DNA from 4 places in the Pseudomonas sp. FSO-7 genome. Region 1 is predicted to be linked to each of the others. Evidence: predicted binding sites of a transcription regulator. Region 1 holds the regulator's gene; each other region holds the start of a gene.
What was found. Region 1 encodes FliA, which starts transcription of late flagellar genes. Its sites were predicted from a motif close to CTAAAGTTTNNNNNNNNNNNGCCGNTAA; they were not measured.
Positions count from the first base shown of each region.

Region 2: the regulator FliA is predicted to act here: its motif matches at 2,229-2,256, upstream of motA (flagellar motor stator protein MotA).
Region 3: the regulator FliA is predicted to act here: its motif matches at 1,746-1,773, upstream of AC515T_RS28115 (methyl-accepting chemotaxis protein).
Region 4: the regulator FliA is predicted to act here: its motif matches at 2,653-2,680, upstream of AC515T_RS16120 (methyl-accepting chemotaxis protein).

Region 1 covers NZ_CM184193.1:1,857,166-1,861,510, forward strand. The annotation lists gene flhF (flagellar biosynthesis GTPase FlhF) at 1-1,343, shown strand, start outside; gene fleN (flagellar synthesis regulator FleN) at 1,459-2,289, shown strand; gene fliA (RNA polymerase sigma factor FliA) at 2,286-3,029, shown strand; gene AC515T_RS08190 (chemotaxis response regulator CheY) at 3,196-3,567, shown strand; gene AC515T_RS08195 (protein phosphatase CheZ) at 3,586-4,345, shown strand, end outside.
Region 2 covers NZ_CM184193.1:673,571-677,915, reverse strand. The annotation lists gene rsgA (small ribosomal subunit biogenesis GTPase RsgA) at 1-64, shown strand, start outside; gene motB (flagellar motor protein MotB) at 247-1,305, opposite strand; gene motA (flagellar motor stator protein MotA) at 1,309-2,160, opposite strand; gene AC515T_RS02885 (HDOD domain-containing protein) at 2,327-3,865, shown strand; gene rhdA (thiosulfate sulfurtransferase) at 3,908-4,345, shown strand, end outside.
Region 3 covers NZ_CM184193.1:6,373,613-6,377,957, reverse strand. The annotation lists gene AC515T_RS28130 (putative bifunctional diguanylate cyclase/phosphodiesterase) at 1-994, shown strand, start outside; partial or broken gene AC515T_RS28125 (NorM family multidrug efflux MATE transporter) at 1,102-1,326, opposite strand; partial or broken gene AC515T_RS28120 (LysR substrate-binding domain-containing protein) at 1,328-1,696, shown strand; gene AC515T_RS28115 (methyl-accepting chemotaxis protein) at 1,883-3,859, shown strand; gene AC515T_RS28110 (aldose 1-epimerase family protein) at 4,296-4,345, shown strand, end outside.
Region 4 covers NZ_CM184193.1:3,707,827-3,712,171, reverse strand. The annotation lists gene AC515T_RS16130 (AAA family ATPase) at 1-37, opposite strand, end outside; gene pnuC (nicotinamide riboside transporter PnuC) at 34-597, opposite strand; gene AC515T_RS16120 (methyl-accepting chemotaxis protein) at 897-2,531, opposite strand; gene AC515T_RS16115 (undecaprenyl-diphosphate phosphatase) at 2,805-3,635, shown strand; gene AC515T_RS16110 (DUF1294 domain-containing protein) at 3,632-4,060, shown strand; gene AC515T_RS16105 (MmcQ/YjbR family DNA-binding protein) at 4,110-4,345, opposite strand, start outside.

The DNA.
Region 1 (4,345 bases):
TGAAGCGTTTTTTCGCCGCCGACATGCGTCAGGCCATGAAACTGGTTCGTGACGAGCTGGGCGCTGAAGCAGCCATCATTGGCAACCGTCGTATCGCCGGCGGTGTCGAGCTGACGGCGGCCCTGGATTACAAACTGTCTGCGCTGGCCCCACGGGTTCCGAACATGGAACTCGAAGATGAGCTGCGCAAGACCCAATCGCGCATCGCCAGCGCCCAGGCCGAACTGAGCCTGCGCAGCAGCGAAGGCGAGGGTGCCGCAGGCACCAATCGTCAATTGTTCGCCGGTCAGCCGCTGACCGCCGGCCTGCCGTTGACCGCTGCCGAGCCGCTGATCGAGCAGGCCAAGGCCGAACCACGTCGTCCGGAGCCGGCACCCGCCGCGCCTGCCCGCGGAGTCGACCCGCGCACCCTGGACTCGATGCGCTTCGAACTCAACAGCCTGCGCGAGCTGATGGAAGTCCAACTCGGCTCCCTGGCCTGGAACCAGTTGCAAGGCAGCCGTCCGGCCCAGGCCAACCTGTGGCGTCGCCTGCAACGCATCGGCTTGTCCGGCCCGTTGTCCCGGGACCTGCTGGCGCTGATCAATGGTATCGAAGAGCCGCGCCAGGCCTGGCGCATGTTGCTGGCGCACCTGGCGCGGATGATCGCCACGCCGGAAGTCGAGCCACTGGAAGAGGGCGGGGTGATTGCCATGGTCGGCCCTGCCGGCATGGGCAAGACCACCACCCTGGCCAAGCTCGCCGCCCGTTATGTGCTCAAGTACGGCGCCCAGAGCATCGCCCTGGTGAGCATGGACAGTTTCCGCATCGGTGCCCAGGAACAACTCAAGACCCTGGGCCGGATCCTCAATGTGTCGGTGACCCATGTGGATCCGGGCCAATCCCTGGCCCAGGCGCTGGAACCGCTGCTGCGCAAACGCGTCGTGCTGATCGATACCGCGGGCCTGCAAGCCAGCGATCCGGCCCTGCGCATGCAGCTCGAAAGCCTGGCCGGACGCGGCATCAAGTCAAAAAATTATCTCGTGTTGGCAACCACCAGCCAGAAACAGGTTCTAACCGCCGCGTACCACAGCTACAAACGCTGCGGGCTGGCCGGCTGCATCCTGACTAAGCTGGACGAAACGGCCAGCCTGGGCGAGGTGTTGAGCCTGGCGATCGGTCATGAACTGCCGGTGGCCTACCTGACCGATGGGCCGCGGATCCCGGATGATTTGCATCTGCCGCGCCGTCATCAACTGGTCAGTCGTGCCGTGAGTGTGCAAATGCAGGAAGAACCCAGCGAAGAAGCCATGGCTGACATGTTCGCTGACATCTACCACAGCCCGACCAAACAGGTCGGCTGAGGTAATCATGAATATTTTTTGTACCTACATCGATGGTCTGCCATGCATTGTTCCTTATGCGAACGCGCAGCCAGTAATGTGGCCTCCGTCTAAGAAGACAAGGTAAAGAACGAACATGGGCAGCATGCATCCCGTACAGGTGATCGCGGTGACCGGCGGCAAAGGTGGCGTCGGGAAGACTAACGTGTCAGTGAACTTGTCCCTGGCTCTGGCAGAGCTTGGCCGACGGGTCATGCTGCTGGACGCCGACCTGGGCCTGGCGAACGTCGACGTGCTGCTGGGGCTTACCCCCAAACGCACCCTGGCGGACGTGATCGAAGGCCGTTGCGAACTGCGCGACGTGCTCTTGCAGGGGCCGGGCGGGATTCGCATCGTGCCCGCTGCCTCCGGCACCCAGAGCATGGTTCACCTGACCCCGGCGCAGCATGCGGGCCTGATCCAGGCCTTCAGCGACATCGGCGACAACCTCGATGTGCTGGTGATTGACACTGCCGCCGGCATCGGCGACTCGGTTGTCAGTTTCGTCCGCGCCGCCCAGGAAGTGCTGCTGGTGGTCTGCGACGAACCGACGTCCATCACCGACGCCTACGCCCTGATCAAACTGCTGAACCGCGACTATGGCATGAACCGCTTCCGCGTCCTGGCCAACATGGCCCAGAGCCCGCAGGAAGGACGCAACCTGTTCGCCAAGTTGACCAAGGTCACCGATCGCTTCCTGGACGTCGCCCTGCAATACGTCGGCGCCGTGCCGTACGACGAAAGCGTACGCAAGGCCGTCCAGAAGCAACGTGCCGTTTATGAAGCTTTTCCACGTTCCAAGTGCGCGCTGGCGTTCAAGGCGATCGCCCAGAAGGTCGATACCTGGCCCCTGCCGGCCAACCCCCGCGGGCATCTGGAATTTTTCGTCGAGCGTCTTGTGCAACAAACAGCAGGGCCCGTGCTATGACAGCCAGCGGTTACAACCATCTCTACAAAAAATCGGCACGGGACGCCCAATACGAACTGATCGAGCGTTACGCGCCATTGGTCAAGCGTATCGCCTACCACTTGCTGGCGCGGTTGCCGGCCAGTGTCCAGGTCGAGGACTTGATCCAGGCCGGCATGATCGGCCTGCTTGAAGTGTCGAACAAATACGACGCCAGCAAAGGCGCCAGTTTCGAGACCTATGCCGGTATTCGCATTCGCGGGGCGATGCTCGATGAAGTCCGCAAGGGCGATTGGGCGCCGCGTTCGGTGCACCGCAATACCCGTATGGTCAGTGACGCGATTCGCGCAATTGAAGCGAAAACCGGGCGTGACGCTAAAGATCACGAAGTTGCGGCCGAACTCCAGTTGAGTCTCGACGATTATTACGGGATTTTGAACGATACCTTGGGCAGCCGCCTGTTCAGTTTCGACGACCTGTTGCAGGACGGCGAACACGAAGGGCTGCACGAGGATAACGCGAGTGCTCACATGGAGCCGTCGCGTGACCTGGAAGATGAGCGTTTCCAGAGCGCGCTGGCGGAGGCGATTGCCAATTTGCCGGAGCGTGAGCGGCTGGTCTTGGCGCTGTACTACGACGAAGAGCTGAACCTCAAGGAAATCGGTGAGGTCCTGGGGGTCAGTGAATCGCGGGTCAGCCAGTTACACAGCCAGTGCGCGGCCCGTTTGCGGGGGCGTTTGGGGGAGTGGCGAGCGCGTTGACAGGCAGTGTGGGGACACTGCGACGAGGCTGGCCTGGCAGGTACTGCGCCAGTCTCCATCCGTTGTGCTCCAGACCGTTGTCGAGTGTTGTGCCGGATTGATTGAAATGGCGCGTCCAGGTGCTGGGCGCGTTTAAGACTGCTTGGAGGTCGAATTGGACAAGAACATGAAAATCCTCATCGTTGATGACTTCTCAACGATGCGGCGGATCATTAAAAACCTGTTGCGTGACCTTGGGTTCACCAACACGGCCGAAGCAGATGACGGGACCACTGCGCTCCCGATGTTGCACAGTGGCAACTTCGATTTTCTGGTTACCGACTGGAACATGCCGGGCATGACCGGTATCGACCTGCTGCGCCAGGTGCGTGCCGACGAAAAACTCAAGCACCTTCCGGTGCTGATGGTCACTGCCGAAGCCAAGCGCGAGCAGATCATCGAAGCGGCCCAGGCCGGTGTAAACGGCTATGTGGTCAAACCCTTCACGGCCCAGGCGTTGAAAGAGAAGATCGAAAAAATCTTCGAACGCATCGGTTAACGGCGCCACGGGGGAGCTATGGACAACGAATCTTCAATGGGCGATTTCGAATCGACCCTGAAAAAACATGCCCGCGAACTGGTCGACAGCCTTGAAAAAGGTCGTTTTGGCGATGCGGTTCAAATGATCCATGAGCTCAACCAGACCCGTGACCGCGGTCTGTATCAGGAAGTGGGCAAGCTCACGCGTGAACTGCACAGCGCGATTGTCAATTTCCAGATCGACCCGCACATGCCGCAGGCCGAGGAAGTCTCCCAGATCACCGACGCCACCGAGCGCCTGGGGTATGTGGTCAAGCTGACCGAAGCCGCGGCCAACCGCACCATGGACCTGGTGGAGAGCGCGACGCCGCTGGTCAACGGCCTGAGCGAAGAGGCTCAGGCCTTGAGCACCGACTGGGGCCGGTTCATGCGTCGCGAAGTCGGTGCTGAAGAGTTTCGGGAGCTGGCCCGTCGGGTCGACGGTTTCCTGGCGCGCAGCAGCACCGAGAACCGCGCCGTGGCAAGCAACCTCAACGACATTCTGCTGGCCCAGGACTATCAAGACCTGACCGGCCAGGTGATCAAGCGTGTGACCCAGTTGGTCACCGAAGTGGAAAGCAACCTGCTCAAACTGGTGTTGATGGCCAGCCAGGTCGACCGCTTTGCAGGCATCGAACACGACCGTGAAGCGATGCTTGCTGAAAAAGATCCACAAAAACATCTCTCTCAGGGTGAAGGTCCGCAAATTCATGCCGATAAAAGAGAAGACGTTATGTCCGGTCAGGACGATGTGGACG
Region 2 (4,345 bases), 1.2 Mb from region 1:
GCATCAGCAACGGATGAACAGCTACCGCTCGATCATCGCCAGTTTGCCGGAAAGCAGTTACTGACCCGGCAGGACACCTTTGTGGCGAGGGAGCTTGCTCCCGCTTGAGTGCGAAGCACTCCCCTTGGATGGGGCTGCTTCGCAGCCCAGCGGGAGCAAGCTCCCTCGCCACAAAGGCAAGCAAGCCCCAAGTAAACAGTCACCCACAAAAAAGCCGACCTCGAGGTCGGCTTTTTTGTTTGTGGATTACTGCGCCGGCGGCTCAGCCGGTTTCGGCGCGACGTCGTCGAACAGGTTCAGCCGCTCGCGCAGCTCATGGGCTGGCACGGGTTGCTGGTCCGCCGGCAACGCATTCGGATCGGCCGCCGCCCCAGGTGCGTCGGATGGAGCAGGCACTTCACCCGGTGCACCCACGCCCTGGGCCGGATCGGGCGCCGGATCGGGCGCCGGATCGTTGGTTTGCGAACCCTCGATGGCCTGCTGGGCCTTCTTGGTCAACACCACGATATCGATACGCCGGTTGACCGGGTTGAACGGGTCCTTGCGATCGAACAGCGCCGAAGACGCATAACCGACCACCCGCGCCACCTGCTCGTCCGGATAGCTACCGGCCACCAAGGCGCGACGGGCCGCGTTGGCGCGGTTGGCCGACAATTCCCAGTTACCGAAATCGCCTTTGCCAACGTAAGGCTTGGCATCGGTGTGACCGCTGATACTGATCTTGTTCGGCACCGCCTTGATGGTGTCGGCCATGGCCAGCAGGATGTCTTCGAAATACGGTTTCAGGCGCGCGCTGCCAGAGTCGAACATTGGCCGGTTATCAGCGTCCATGATCTGGATGCGCAGGCCATTCGGCGTGATCTCGAACAGGATCTGGTCCTTGAATTTCTGCAGTTGCGGATTCTCTTCGACCTTGTTCTGCAACTCCTGCAACAGCAACTCCAGGCGCTCGCGCTCGACCTGTTCGGCCATGCCTTCGACCTGCTCGGAATCCACCGTCACCTTGTCCGGCTGGGGCTGGGACTTGACCTCGGGATTGAGGGTGTTTTCCGGCGCCAGGGTCGGCGAACCGCCCAGGTCGATGATGTAGGGCGTGCCGCTTTCGGAAAAGCCGACCGGGTCCTTGAAGTAACCGGCGATGGCGATCTTCTGTTCCGGGGTGGCCGTGGACAGCAGCCACAGCACCAGGAAGAACGCCATCATCGCCGTTGCGAAGTCGGCGAAGGCGATTTTCCAAGCGCCCCCGTGATGCCCGCCGGCTATGCGCTTGACGCGCTTGACGATGATCGGTTGATTATTTTCCATAACTTAACGACCGCGAACCGCTTGTTCCAGCTCGGCGAAGCTTGGACGGTGCGCCGGGTACAGGACCTTGCGACCGAACTCCACCGCCAGCGATGGCGGCATGCCCGAGGCCGAGGCCACCAGGGACGCCTTGATGGCTTCGTAGACGTTGAGTTCTTCCTTGGCATCGTGGGCCAGGGAATGGGCCAGCGGACCGAAGAAACCGTACGCGGCCAAAATACCGAAGAAGGTCCCCACCAGTGCCGCACCGACGTGCAGGCCGATGGATTTCTGGTCGCCATCGCCCAGGGACGCCATGGTCACCACGATCCCCAATACCGCCGCGACGATACCGAAGCCAGGCATGCCGTCGGCGATACCGTTGACCGCGTGGGACGGGTGCTCCAGGTCTTCCTTGAGGCTGTACAGCTCCATGTCGAACAGACCTTCGAGCTCATGGGGGGCCATGTTGCCGGACGACATGATGCGCAGGTAATCACAGATGAACGCCGTCATGCGTTCATCCTTCAGCACCGAGGGGTACTTGGCGAAAATCGGGCTGGCGGCGGCGTCTTCGATATCGCCCTCGATCGCCATCATGCCTTCGCGGCGGCTCTTGTTGAGGATCTCGTAGATCAGCCCCAGCACCTCGAGGTAGAAGGTGTGGCTGAAACGCGAGCCGAACATGCTCAAGGATTTCTTGAGCACATGCATCGTCATATAGCCTGGGTTGGCCTGCAGAAATGCACCGAGGGCCGCGCCACCGATGATCAACACCTCGAAGGGCTGGATCAGGGCGGCAATCTTGCCATGGGAGAGTACGTATCCGCCGAGTACGCTCGCGAACACGACAATGATGCCGATAATTTTAGCCATAGATAGAAAGTACTTATTTAAGTCGGGTTCAAGGTCATATTCGGAAGCTGAAAAATCTCTTCTTCTACTTATCGGCAAAACTGCGCCAGACTATAGGCTGTTCTGGCGAAAAGCCAATTTGCCCCGTGCCGGGCGTAGAGAATTCATACGATGATCACGTCCAGCCATGACTAACGAAACCAAGGTTCCAACACCCCGACCGACCACCCTCGAGGGCTGGGTAAAGCTGCTCAACGGCGTGCATCTGCCAGTGCCCCAGGCCAGCCACGACCTGGTCTGCAAGGCCCTTGCCGACAGCCGCCGCTCATTGCGCGACATCGCCGACCTGATGCAGGACAGCCCCGCACTGGCCCTGAGCGTCATCCGCGAAGCCAACCATCACACCCATGGCAGCCTTGCAGAACCCGCGGAAAACCTCGAAGTGGCCATCAACCGCCTCGGCCTCAAGCGTACCGAGGAGCTACTCGCCCGCCTGCCGTCGTTGCCGGGGCATGAAATACCCATCGCCTTGCGCCAGTTGCAGTTGATCAGCCAGCACGCCACGCAACAGGCCAATGGTTTTTTTGCCAGCCGCCTGGCGCGGCTGTGGCAAGACATACATTGGGGCAGCCTGTTGTTTCTGTCGCCGCTCTGGCCCCTGGCCCTGACCCACCCGCGATTGCTGGGGGAGTGGGAGTTGCGGGTTTTCCATAAAGGCGAGCCTGCGCTCAAGGTGGAGCGCGAGCTGTTCGGCGTCCGCCTGCTGGAAATCTGCCTGGCGCTGGTGGAGACCTGGCGCTTGCCCGTCTGGGTGGCGCAAGGTTATCGCCTGCTGCTCAATGAACGCCGCGAGCTGGTGAAAGTCCTGCGCATCGCCCGGGACAGCGAACACCCGCTGCGTCAGCAGAATCGCCTGGACGACGACCCGATCCTGCGGCGCTGGCTCAACCAGCCGGCCAACACCGTGTTGCTGGCCAACGGCCTGGCACTGGCCGCACAACAGGCCTGGGACAGCCCCGCTATCACCCGCTGGCAGTACCTCACCAGTTTGTATCTGCAGATGTCGATGGATGAGGTCCAGCAACAATTGCACCAACAAGCGGCCAACAGCGCCCATCATCACGCCATGCCGGACCTCTGGCACCCCGCCGTGGCGCTGATCTGGCCTGCGGGCAGCCGCCGCATCCACCCCGGTTTGCTGCCCGCCGCACCGCCCAGCGCCCAAGACCTGAGCCAGTGGCGCAAGCAATGTTCCGCCATGCTGGTGGAGCCGAGCCCCTTTCGCAATGCCATGCACCTGACCACTTCGGCACGGGACGTCCTGGTGGCCTGCGGCATGCGCCGGGTGATGATCCTGATGGCCGACCGCAGCCAGACCAGCGTGCGCGTACACCAGACCGCCGGTTTGCCCAAGGAAGCCGCGGCCATGAGCTTTACCATCAGCCAGAGCAAAATATTGCAGCGGTTGCTGGCCCAGCAGGGCCAGGTTCGCCTGAACCCGGACAACAACGCACAGTTTTCGGCGCTGCTGCCGCCGGGCCTGCGCAGCCTGTTCCACGGTGAACACCTGCTGTTGCGCTCACTGACCTGCAATGGCCGGGTGATCATGCTGGTGGCGGTGGACCAGGGCGGCGGGCCGTTCTCGGATATCACCGTGCAAGCCTTCGGCAAAACCGTGCAATGCATCGAAAGGGCCCTGCATACCTTTACCAACCGCGGTCGCTGAACTTGCTACAATCCTTTCCCTTTGCGCCCCTGGAGACCTCACATGCCTGACTTCTCTGGCTTGCCGCTGGTGATCGAACCGAGCGAACTGCTGCCACGCCTCGACGCCCGCGAACTGATTCTGGTGGACCTGACCAGCGCCGCCCGCTACAGCACCGGGCATATTCCCGGCGCACGCTTCGTCGACCCCAAACGCACCCAGCTCGGCCAACCACCGGCGCCCGGCCTGCTGCCGGCCAAGGCCGACCTGGAAGCCCTGTTCGGCGAACTCGGGCACCACCCGGATGCGGTCTACGTGGTCTATGACGATGAAGGCGGCGGCTGGGCCGGGCGGTTTATCTGGCTGCTGGACGTGATCGGCCACTCGAACTACCACTACCTCGATGGCGGCTTGCTGTCGTGGCTGGACGAAGGCCTGCCGGTGTCCGTCGACGTCCCTGCGCCCGTGGCGGGCCCGGTCAGCCTGACGCTGCACGAAGCC
Region 3 (4,345 bases), 2.1 Mb from region 1:
CGAAGCTTTGGCCGAACCCTATTGGGTGGACGGCGAAAGCCTGCTGATCGGCTGCAGCCTGGGTGTTGCCCATGCGCGCGCCCAGGCTGGCGCCGATCCGCTGATGTGGCATGCCCACATCGCCATGCAGCAGGCCAAGAGTACCCAGGGCTGCACCTTTCATATCTTCAACGAGCGCATCAATCGCAATGCCCGCAGCCTTGCCGACCTGGAAAGCGAACTGCGCCGGGCACTGCGCCGCGACGAGCTGGAACTGCATTACCAACCGCGTCTGGACCTCGATGGCGGTCACATCGTCGGCCTCGAAGCCCTGGTGCGCTGGCGTCACGGCGAACGCGGCTTGCTGCCACCGAGTGAGTTCGTGCCGCTGGCCGAACAGAGCGGCCTGATCGTGCCGCTGGGCTACTGGGTGATTTCCCGGGCGCTACGGGACATGCAGGCCCTGCGCGAGCGGGGACTGGCGCCGTTGCACATGGCGGTCAACCTGTCGTTCCGGCAGTTCCAGGACAGCCAGTTGCTGCCGACCTTGAGCCGGCTGATTGCCGAGCGGGGGGTCGAGGCGCAATGGCTGGAGTTCGAACTCACCGAAACCGCCGTCATGCGCCGCAGCGAACTGGTCAAGCAGACCATGGATGCCCTGGGCCGCCTGGGGGTGCGCTTCTCCCTGGACGACTTCGGCACCGGGTTCTCCTCGTTCGTGCACCTCAACAGCCTGCCAATCGCCTTGCTCAAGATCGACAAGAGCTTCGTCGGCGGCATGGAGCAGCGCGAAGAGAACCGCAAACTGGTGCACGCCATGATCAACCTGGCCCACAACCTCAACCTGGAGGTGGTGGCCGAAGGTGTGGAAACCCGGGAACAACTGGACCTGCTACGCGGTTTCGGTTGCGACCAGGTGCAGGGCTTCCTGATCAGCAAGCCGTTGCCGTTGCTGGAGTTGGTGGAGTACCTGACATTTGACGGCGATCAGCAGTCCATACTGGAAATGAGCTGACCCAAAACCCTGTGGGAGCGAGCTTGCTCGCGATAGTGGTGTGTCAGTCAAAGTCGATGTGACAGGCCTATCGCCATCGCGAGCAAGCTCGCTCCCGCAAGGGAAGCTCATTCAGTCTGAACGACCTCGAAACCCTGTTGCCCGGGTTCACGCCTGATCATCCGCTTCATCTTCCATTCAAACGCCAAGGTCAAGCTCACGGCCGCGCAGGCCAGCCCAAGGGCCAGGCCCCACCAGACACCGGTCGGTCCCCAGTTCAGGTGGAACGCCATCCACCACGCCGACGGCGCGCCGATCAGCCAATAGCAACCCAGGCCCACCAGGAAGGTGGCGCGTTTGGCCAGTGCTGAACTGCTGCACCCGACGCCGGATCGCCGGGACTGGCGCAACTGGCTGCAACGCATGGGCCTGTCCGACAAGGTCTCGCTCAAGGGGGGACAGGTATTCGATACCCTGGAGTTGGGCATGATCGCGGCGGCACGTGGCTATGGGGTCTCCATGGGTGACCTCCTGATGGTGGCCGAGGACGTTGCCCAAGGGCGCCTGAGCCTGCCCTGGCCGACGGCTGTCGCCAGCGGTGAACACTATTACCTGGTCTGGCCGAAAACCCGGCCGGGAGGTGAACGTTTGCGCCGGCTCAGCGACTTTCTCCAGGGCGAGGTCAAGGCCATGCAATTGCCCGATGTACAGCGCCTGGGCTGAAACGTTGAAGTTGGCGTGCTAGCCACTTGACATTAATCCGTCCAAACCGCTCAAGTATTTGGCTTTGCCGCCGAATCCGTGAAGATGGAACCCTCGTTCAGAAAGGGTCTACTTACACCTCACCCGAATAAAATGCCGAGCGTGCGACGTGATCAGGATGATCCGGTCTCTCGGCCAGGAGCCGTCATGTCTCAACCCCGCGCCCGGATCGCCTCACAGCTAGGCCTTGCCCTCGCCGTGATACTGGCGATCGTGATCTCCGGCAGTACCGTCTTCGCCTTGCGTTCGCTGGACACTGCCAACCTTGCCACCCGTGAAGAACACTTGGCCAGCGAAGCGCGTCTGATGGCCGACCAGCTCAATACCTTCCACAGCACCCTGCGCGAGAGCACCCAGCGGTTGGCCGGTCTGTTCGAAAAGCGCTTCAGCGCGGGCCTGAGCGTGCATCCGGACCAGCCGGTGACGGTGGCGGGCGTACAAACCCCAGGCTTGAACCTGGGCAGCGAAGTGTTGAACAACAACTTCAAGGAAGTGGACGACTTCAAAGCGATGACCGCCGGGGTGGCCACGGTATTCGTGCGCAGCGGCGACGATTTCATCCGCGTCAGTACCTCCGTCAGCAAACAGGACGGTACGCGGGCCATCGGCACCGTGCTCGACCGCGCCGGCCCGGCCTACGGTCCGGTGATCAGTGGGCAGAGCTACATCGGTCGGGCCCTGCTTTTCGGGCGCTTCTACATGTCGCAGTACACGCCCGTACGCGACAGCAGCGGCAAGATCATTGCCGTGTTGTACGTAGGCTTTGACTACACCGATGCGCAGAATGCGCAGTTCGAAAACCTCAAGCGTTTCCGTATCGGCCAGACCGGTTCCCTGGCGCTGCTGGACGAACAAAACAAATGGCTGGTGCCGCCCGCCGGCGTACAGGCGCTGGACAACGCTACCGCGGCCACCACGGCCTTGATCAAAAAGCCGGGCAAGGGCGCGTTCTGGGCCGATACCGCTGAAGACTTCTACAGCGTTGCCGTGCCGTTCGAGGGTGGGCCGTGGGCGGTGGTGGCGAGCATGCCGAAACCCGAGATCCGCGCCGTGACCTGGAGCGTCGGCACGCAACTGGCCATTGGCAGCCTGTTGGCGATGCTGTTGGCGGTCGGTTCGGCAATGTGGTTGTTGCGTAGCAAACTGGCACCGCTGGGTGATCTGGTACGCCAGGCCGAAGCGTTGGGCGCCGGTGACCTGAGCGTGCGCCTGAACGTGTCGAGCCATGACGAAATTGGTCAGTTGGCCCGCGCCTTCAACCAGATGAGCCAGGCCCTGTCGACCATGGTCGAGAACATCCGCAAGGCCTCCCAGGAGGTCAACAGTCGCGCCCAGGCCCTGTCCGGGTTGTCCAGCGGGGCGTACGAAGGCATGGAGCAGCAATCCGGCGAAATCACCAGCATGGCTGGCGCGGTGGAAGAGTTCAGTGCGACTTCCTTGAACATTGCCGACAACATGGGCAACACCGAGCGCCTGGCCCAGGAAAACGCCCAACAAACCCATATTGGTCGGACCTCGATGGACGAAGCGTCGTCGTCTCTGGAACAAATCGCCGGTGCGCTGAACAGCACGGCCACGGTCATCAATACCCTGGGCCAGCGCTCCCAGGAAATCGGCGGCATCGTGGGGGTCATCACCTCGATTGCCGAGCAGACCAACCTGCTGGCCTTGAACGCCGCCATCGAAGCCGCCCGCGCCGGCGAGCAAGGCCGTGGTTTCGCCGTGGTGGCCGATGAAGTTCGCAGCCTGGCGTCCCGTACCCGCCAGGCCACTGATGAAATCTCCAGCATGATCAACAGCATCCAGCAGGAAACCGGCAATGCCATCAGCACGATGAAGCAGGGCAACCTGTTGATGCAGGAAGGCCTGTCGCGCAACGCCAATGTGGCCTCGGCCCTGGCGCGCATTGACGAGCAGAGTCGCTCGGCTGGCCAGCAATTCGCGGCGATCACCACCGCCACCCAGGAGCAAAGCAGCACCGCGACCCTGCTCAGCAGCAACTTGCAGAGCATCGCCATGGCCAACAGCGAACAGCGCCAAGTGGTCTCGAACCTGGCCCTCACCGCCAAGGAGCTGGAAAAACTGGCCCAGGACCTGCGCCAAGAGGTCGATCGGTTCCGCTGAAGCGTCCCGTCACAAGCCTGCTCCCAGAGATTCCCTGTGGGAGCGAGCTTGCTCGCGAAGGCGGCTTTCCAGCTACATCCCTGCCAGCTGACCCACCGCCATCGCGAGCATTCACCCCAGTCCTTTCAGCCCACCGCTGACCTCAAGCCAATCCCTTTCCTGTGGCGAGGGAGCTTGCTCCCGCTGGCCTGCGAAGCAGGCCCCAGCAGAGACTCCATTAGCCGGTTCTGCGGCTGCTGCGCAGCCGAGCGGGAGCAAGCTCCCTCGCCATGGGTTCTGGGTTGTCCGAGCTGACGTCATCGCGAGCAAGCTCGCTCCCACAAAAAGCTGTCGATCGTGTAGTCGTGCCTTTTTAAGGTTATTGCTGTTTTTAAGCTTGCTGAAACGTTTCTTCAAGACTATAAAAACCGCACAACTCCAATAAAAGGTCGCGTCCATGACTCCGCTCAAACTCCTCGTTACCCTTGGCGCCCTGGGCGCTGCCTC
Region 4 (4,345 bases), 1.9 Mb from region 1:
CGCTGGATTCCGGGCCGGTCAGGACCACCACCTTCATGCGCGCAGGGCCGGGTCGGCGCGCCATTCCCGCCAGCCTTGCACGGCCAGCAGGGTGAACAGGGCGTAGAGCGCGGCGGTCAGGTGCAAGCCTTTGTAAATGAACAGGCCAACGAAGATCACGTCCAGGGCGATCCACAGCGGCCAGCATTGCACGCGTTTTTGCGCCATCCACCACTGGGCCACGAGGCTGAACCCCGTGAGCGCGGCGTCGAGCCAGGGCTGGGCGGCGTCGGTCCAGTGGGCCATGGCGGCACCCAACAGCAAGCTACCCACCGCGCCGATGGCCAGGCCGAGCAACACCGATGGCCCACCGAGGCGGCTGACCTGGCGCCCGTCGTGATTGCGCCCGGCACGGGTCCATTGCCACCAACCGTAGAGTTGCAGCACCGCGTAGACAACCTGCAGCAGCATGTCCGAGTACAACTTCACCTCGAAAAAAATCCAGCTGTACAGCAACACCATGACCAGGCCGATCGGCCAGCACCAGGGGTTCTGCTTGACGGTCAACCAGACAGCGATCACGCCGAGGGCTGCGGCAAACAGTTCAAGCCCGGACATGGCGGTTCCTTGGGGAAAGAGAAGAGGGCGGCGATTGTAAACGCTATGGCGTGGAGAGCTCCAATACCAATGTTGAATGGGGCGCCGCTATCGCGAGCAGGCTCGCTGCCGCAGAGAGATGTTGCGTAGCTGGAGAGCAAGTCGAGTCCGTGGCGAGGGAGCTTGCTCCCGCTTGAGCGCGAAGCGCTCACAAAAAAGGGGGCCGCTACGCAGCCCAGCGGGAGCAAGCTCCCTCGCCACAATAAATCACAACAGCTTTAACTGAGCATCGCCCCCAGCAGAGAGGCCCTGCACAACCCTCACACTCGGAATTGCTTGAGCAACCCGTTCAACTGTTCACTCAGTGCCTTGAGGCGGCTGCTGGCCTGGCTGGATTGCTCGGCGGCCATGGCGGTGCTGTGGGACAGTCCGGCGGCCTGGGTGACGTTCTGGTTGATGTCTTCCACCACATGGGCCTGTTGCAGGGTCGCGCTGGCGATGGAGGCGTTCAGGCTGTTGAGGTTGCGCAGGGCCTGGCCGATGGCGTTGAGGCTGGCACCGGCCAGGCCCGCCTGTTCGATGGTCAGTTGCGAGGCACGGCTGCTGTCGCCGATGACTTTCACAGCGGCTTCGGAATGGGTTTGCAGGCGCTCGATCATCGCCTGGATCTCCGCGGTGGACTTTTGCGTGCGCTGGGCCAGCAGCCGCACTTCATCGGCGACCACCGCAAAGCCCCGACCTTGCTCGCCGGCGCGGGCGGCTTCGATCGCGGCGTTGAGGGCCAACAGGTTGGTTTGTTCGGCGATGGAGCGAATGACCTCCAGCACACTGCCGATCTGGGTGCTTTCACTCGCCAGGGTGCGAATCACTTCCACCGCCTGGTCGATGGTCTGGGACAGGCGGTCGATCTGCTGCAAGCTGCCATCGATGTTGACCTGGCCTTGCTGGGCCTGGGATTCGGCGTCGCGCATCTCACTGGCCGCGTGCTCGGCGTTCTTGGCCACGTCTTGCACGCCATAGGTCACTTCGTTGATCGCGGTGGCCACCAATTCCATTTGTTGCGACTGTTGCTGGCTGCGTTCCTGAGCTTGAGCCGCGTCGTTGCCCAATTCGCTGGAAGATTGCCCCAGCTCGCTGGCCGAGGCCTGCAACTGGCTCACCACCTGGCGCAATTTGGCGGTAAACGCGTTGAAATGCCGGGCCAGTTGCGTGACTTCGTCCTGGCCGTGGGTGTCGAGGGTGCGCGTCAGATCGCTCTCGCCGCTGGCGATGTTGGCCATGGCGTTGACGGTTTCTTGAAGCGGACGGACGATGCTGCGCACGATCAGAGTCAGCAGAAGGCCCATGACCAGGGTGATCGCCAGGCCAATCAGCGAAGCCTTGATCAACTGGGATTGGAATTCTGCCTGGACGTCGTCCACGTACACGCCGGAACCGATGATCCAGCCCCACGGTTCGAACAGTTTGACGTAGGAGGTCTTGGCGACCGGCGCTTCGGCGCCCGGCTTGGGCCAGAGGTAATCGATGATCCCGGCACCCTTGGCCTTGGCGATGGCGACCATCTCGTTGAACAGCGCAAAACCGTTCGGGTCGCGGATCGCCGAGAGGTTCTGGCCTTCAAGCTTCGGGTTGGTCGGGTGCATGACCATGACCGGCGTCAGGTCGTTGATCCAGAAGTAGTCGCTCTGGTCATAGCGCAGGCCTCGCACGGCGCTGAGGGCTTGCTTCTGCGCTGCCTCGCGGGTCAGGGTGCCGGCGGTTTCCAACCCATGGTAGTAGCTCAGTACACCACTGGCGGTCTGCACCACATGCTGGGTCTTCTGCACCTTGGCCTGATACAGGTCCGTGTGGATCTGCTTGAGCATAAAGGCGCCGAGCGTGAACAACATCACGATGGCCACGACCAGGATGAGCCACAAGCGTCGGCTGATCGACACACTGCGCAAGCTATTCATACGCTGTCACTCCGGTTTCTTATTCTTGTCATTAACGACGGCCGGCACTTTAGCGCCTGGCGGCTATCCATGATTGACCTGGGTCATAACGCGGCAGCGTTATCAGGGCTTGTCTGATAGGATTTCGGCCCCGCAGCGCAAAACCTGAGCCTGTTCTGATGTTTCATTGGTTTTTTTTGAAAGGTCGCGGTTATCGTGCTGCCGCTGCGTGTACCTGCTTGACACTTGAATATTGATAAGACCTGCATGAACAGCGTCTTCTTTGGGGGATTAATGGATTTGTGGACCGCCTTTTCGGCACTGATTCTTGGCGTAGTGGAAGGCTTGACGGAATTTCTGCCGATTTCCAGCACTGGGCACCAGATCATTGTCGCCGACTTGCTCGAGTTCGGTGGCGAACGAGCGATGGCATTCAACATCATCATTCAGCTTGGCGCGATCCTCGCGGTGGTCTGGGAGTTTCGGCGCAAGATCTTCGACGTGGTACTGGGCCTGCCGACGCAACCCGGCGCCCGCCGGTTTACCGCCAATCTGCTGATCGCTTTCATGCCCGCCGTAGTCCTGGGCGTGCTGCTTGCCGACTGGATCCACCACTATCTATTCAACCCGATCACCGTCGCCGCCGCGCTGGTGGTGGGTGGCCTGGTGATGCTCTGGGCCGAAAAGCGCCAGCACCAGGTGCACGCCGAAACGGTGGACGAGATCTCCTGGAAGGACGCGTTGAAGGTCGGCCTGGCCCAGTGCATTGCGATGATCCCGGGCACGTCCCGTTCCGGCGCGACCATCATTGGTGGCTTGCTGTTCGGCCTGTCGCGTAAAACCGCTACCGAGTTTTCGTTCTTCCTGGCGATGCCCACCATGGTCGGCGCGGCCGTCTACTCGGGCTACAAGTACCGCGAACTGTTCGTCCCGGCGGATTTCCCGGTGTTCGCCATTGGTTTCGTCACGGCGTTCATTTTCGCCATGATCGCGGTCAAGGGCCTGCTGCGGTTCATCGCCAGTCACAGCTACGCCGTGTTCGCCTGGTATCGCATCGCCTTTGGCCTGTTGATCCTGGCCACCTGGCAGTTCGGCTGGGTGGACTGGGCCGCCGCCAAGCCATGAACGATTCAGGCAACCGCAAACGTGCAGGGCACAATGCTGAAGGCACCGTGCAGCACCTGCGGCTCAAACTGATGGTGTTTGCGCTGCTCTGTGCCTTGCCGCTGTTCGGCGCGCTGCTGTTCGGGCTGAGGGCGGTGTCGTGGGTGCCGATGGCGGCCTATGGCGTCGTCAGCGTGGTGGCGTTCCTGCTGTACTGGAGCGACAAGCGCAAGGCGCGCGCCGACGCCTGGCGCACCCCCGAGAACGTGCTACATGCACTGGAGCTGGCCGGCGGTTGGCCTGGCGCCTTGCTGGCCCAGCAGGTGTTTCGCCACAAGACCCGCAAAGTCTCGTTTCAAGTGGTGTTCTGGTTCATCGTGCTGTTGCACCAGGTGTTCTGGATCGACCAGTTGTTCCTGGGCGGTTATCTGTTGGCGTTGTCCTAGCGTGGGAGCGAGCTTGCTCGCGATAGCGGTGGTTCAGTCGCTGCCGCCACTACAGCAATAACCCAACCTGGGTACGCTTGGGCAACTTGCTGACCACCAATTGATGAGAGCGGCGCAGCAAATTGCGCAGTTCTTCGGCCCCCAGCGGGTAGGGCACCTGCATGATGACCCACTGGGCCCGTGCCAGGTAAGGCGCGGGATGAATGCCCGGGCGGTCGCAATGACCCAGGAACAGGTCCTTGTCGACCTTGAACGCCAACGAGTCGCCCCGCAGGCCCTGCAGGG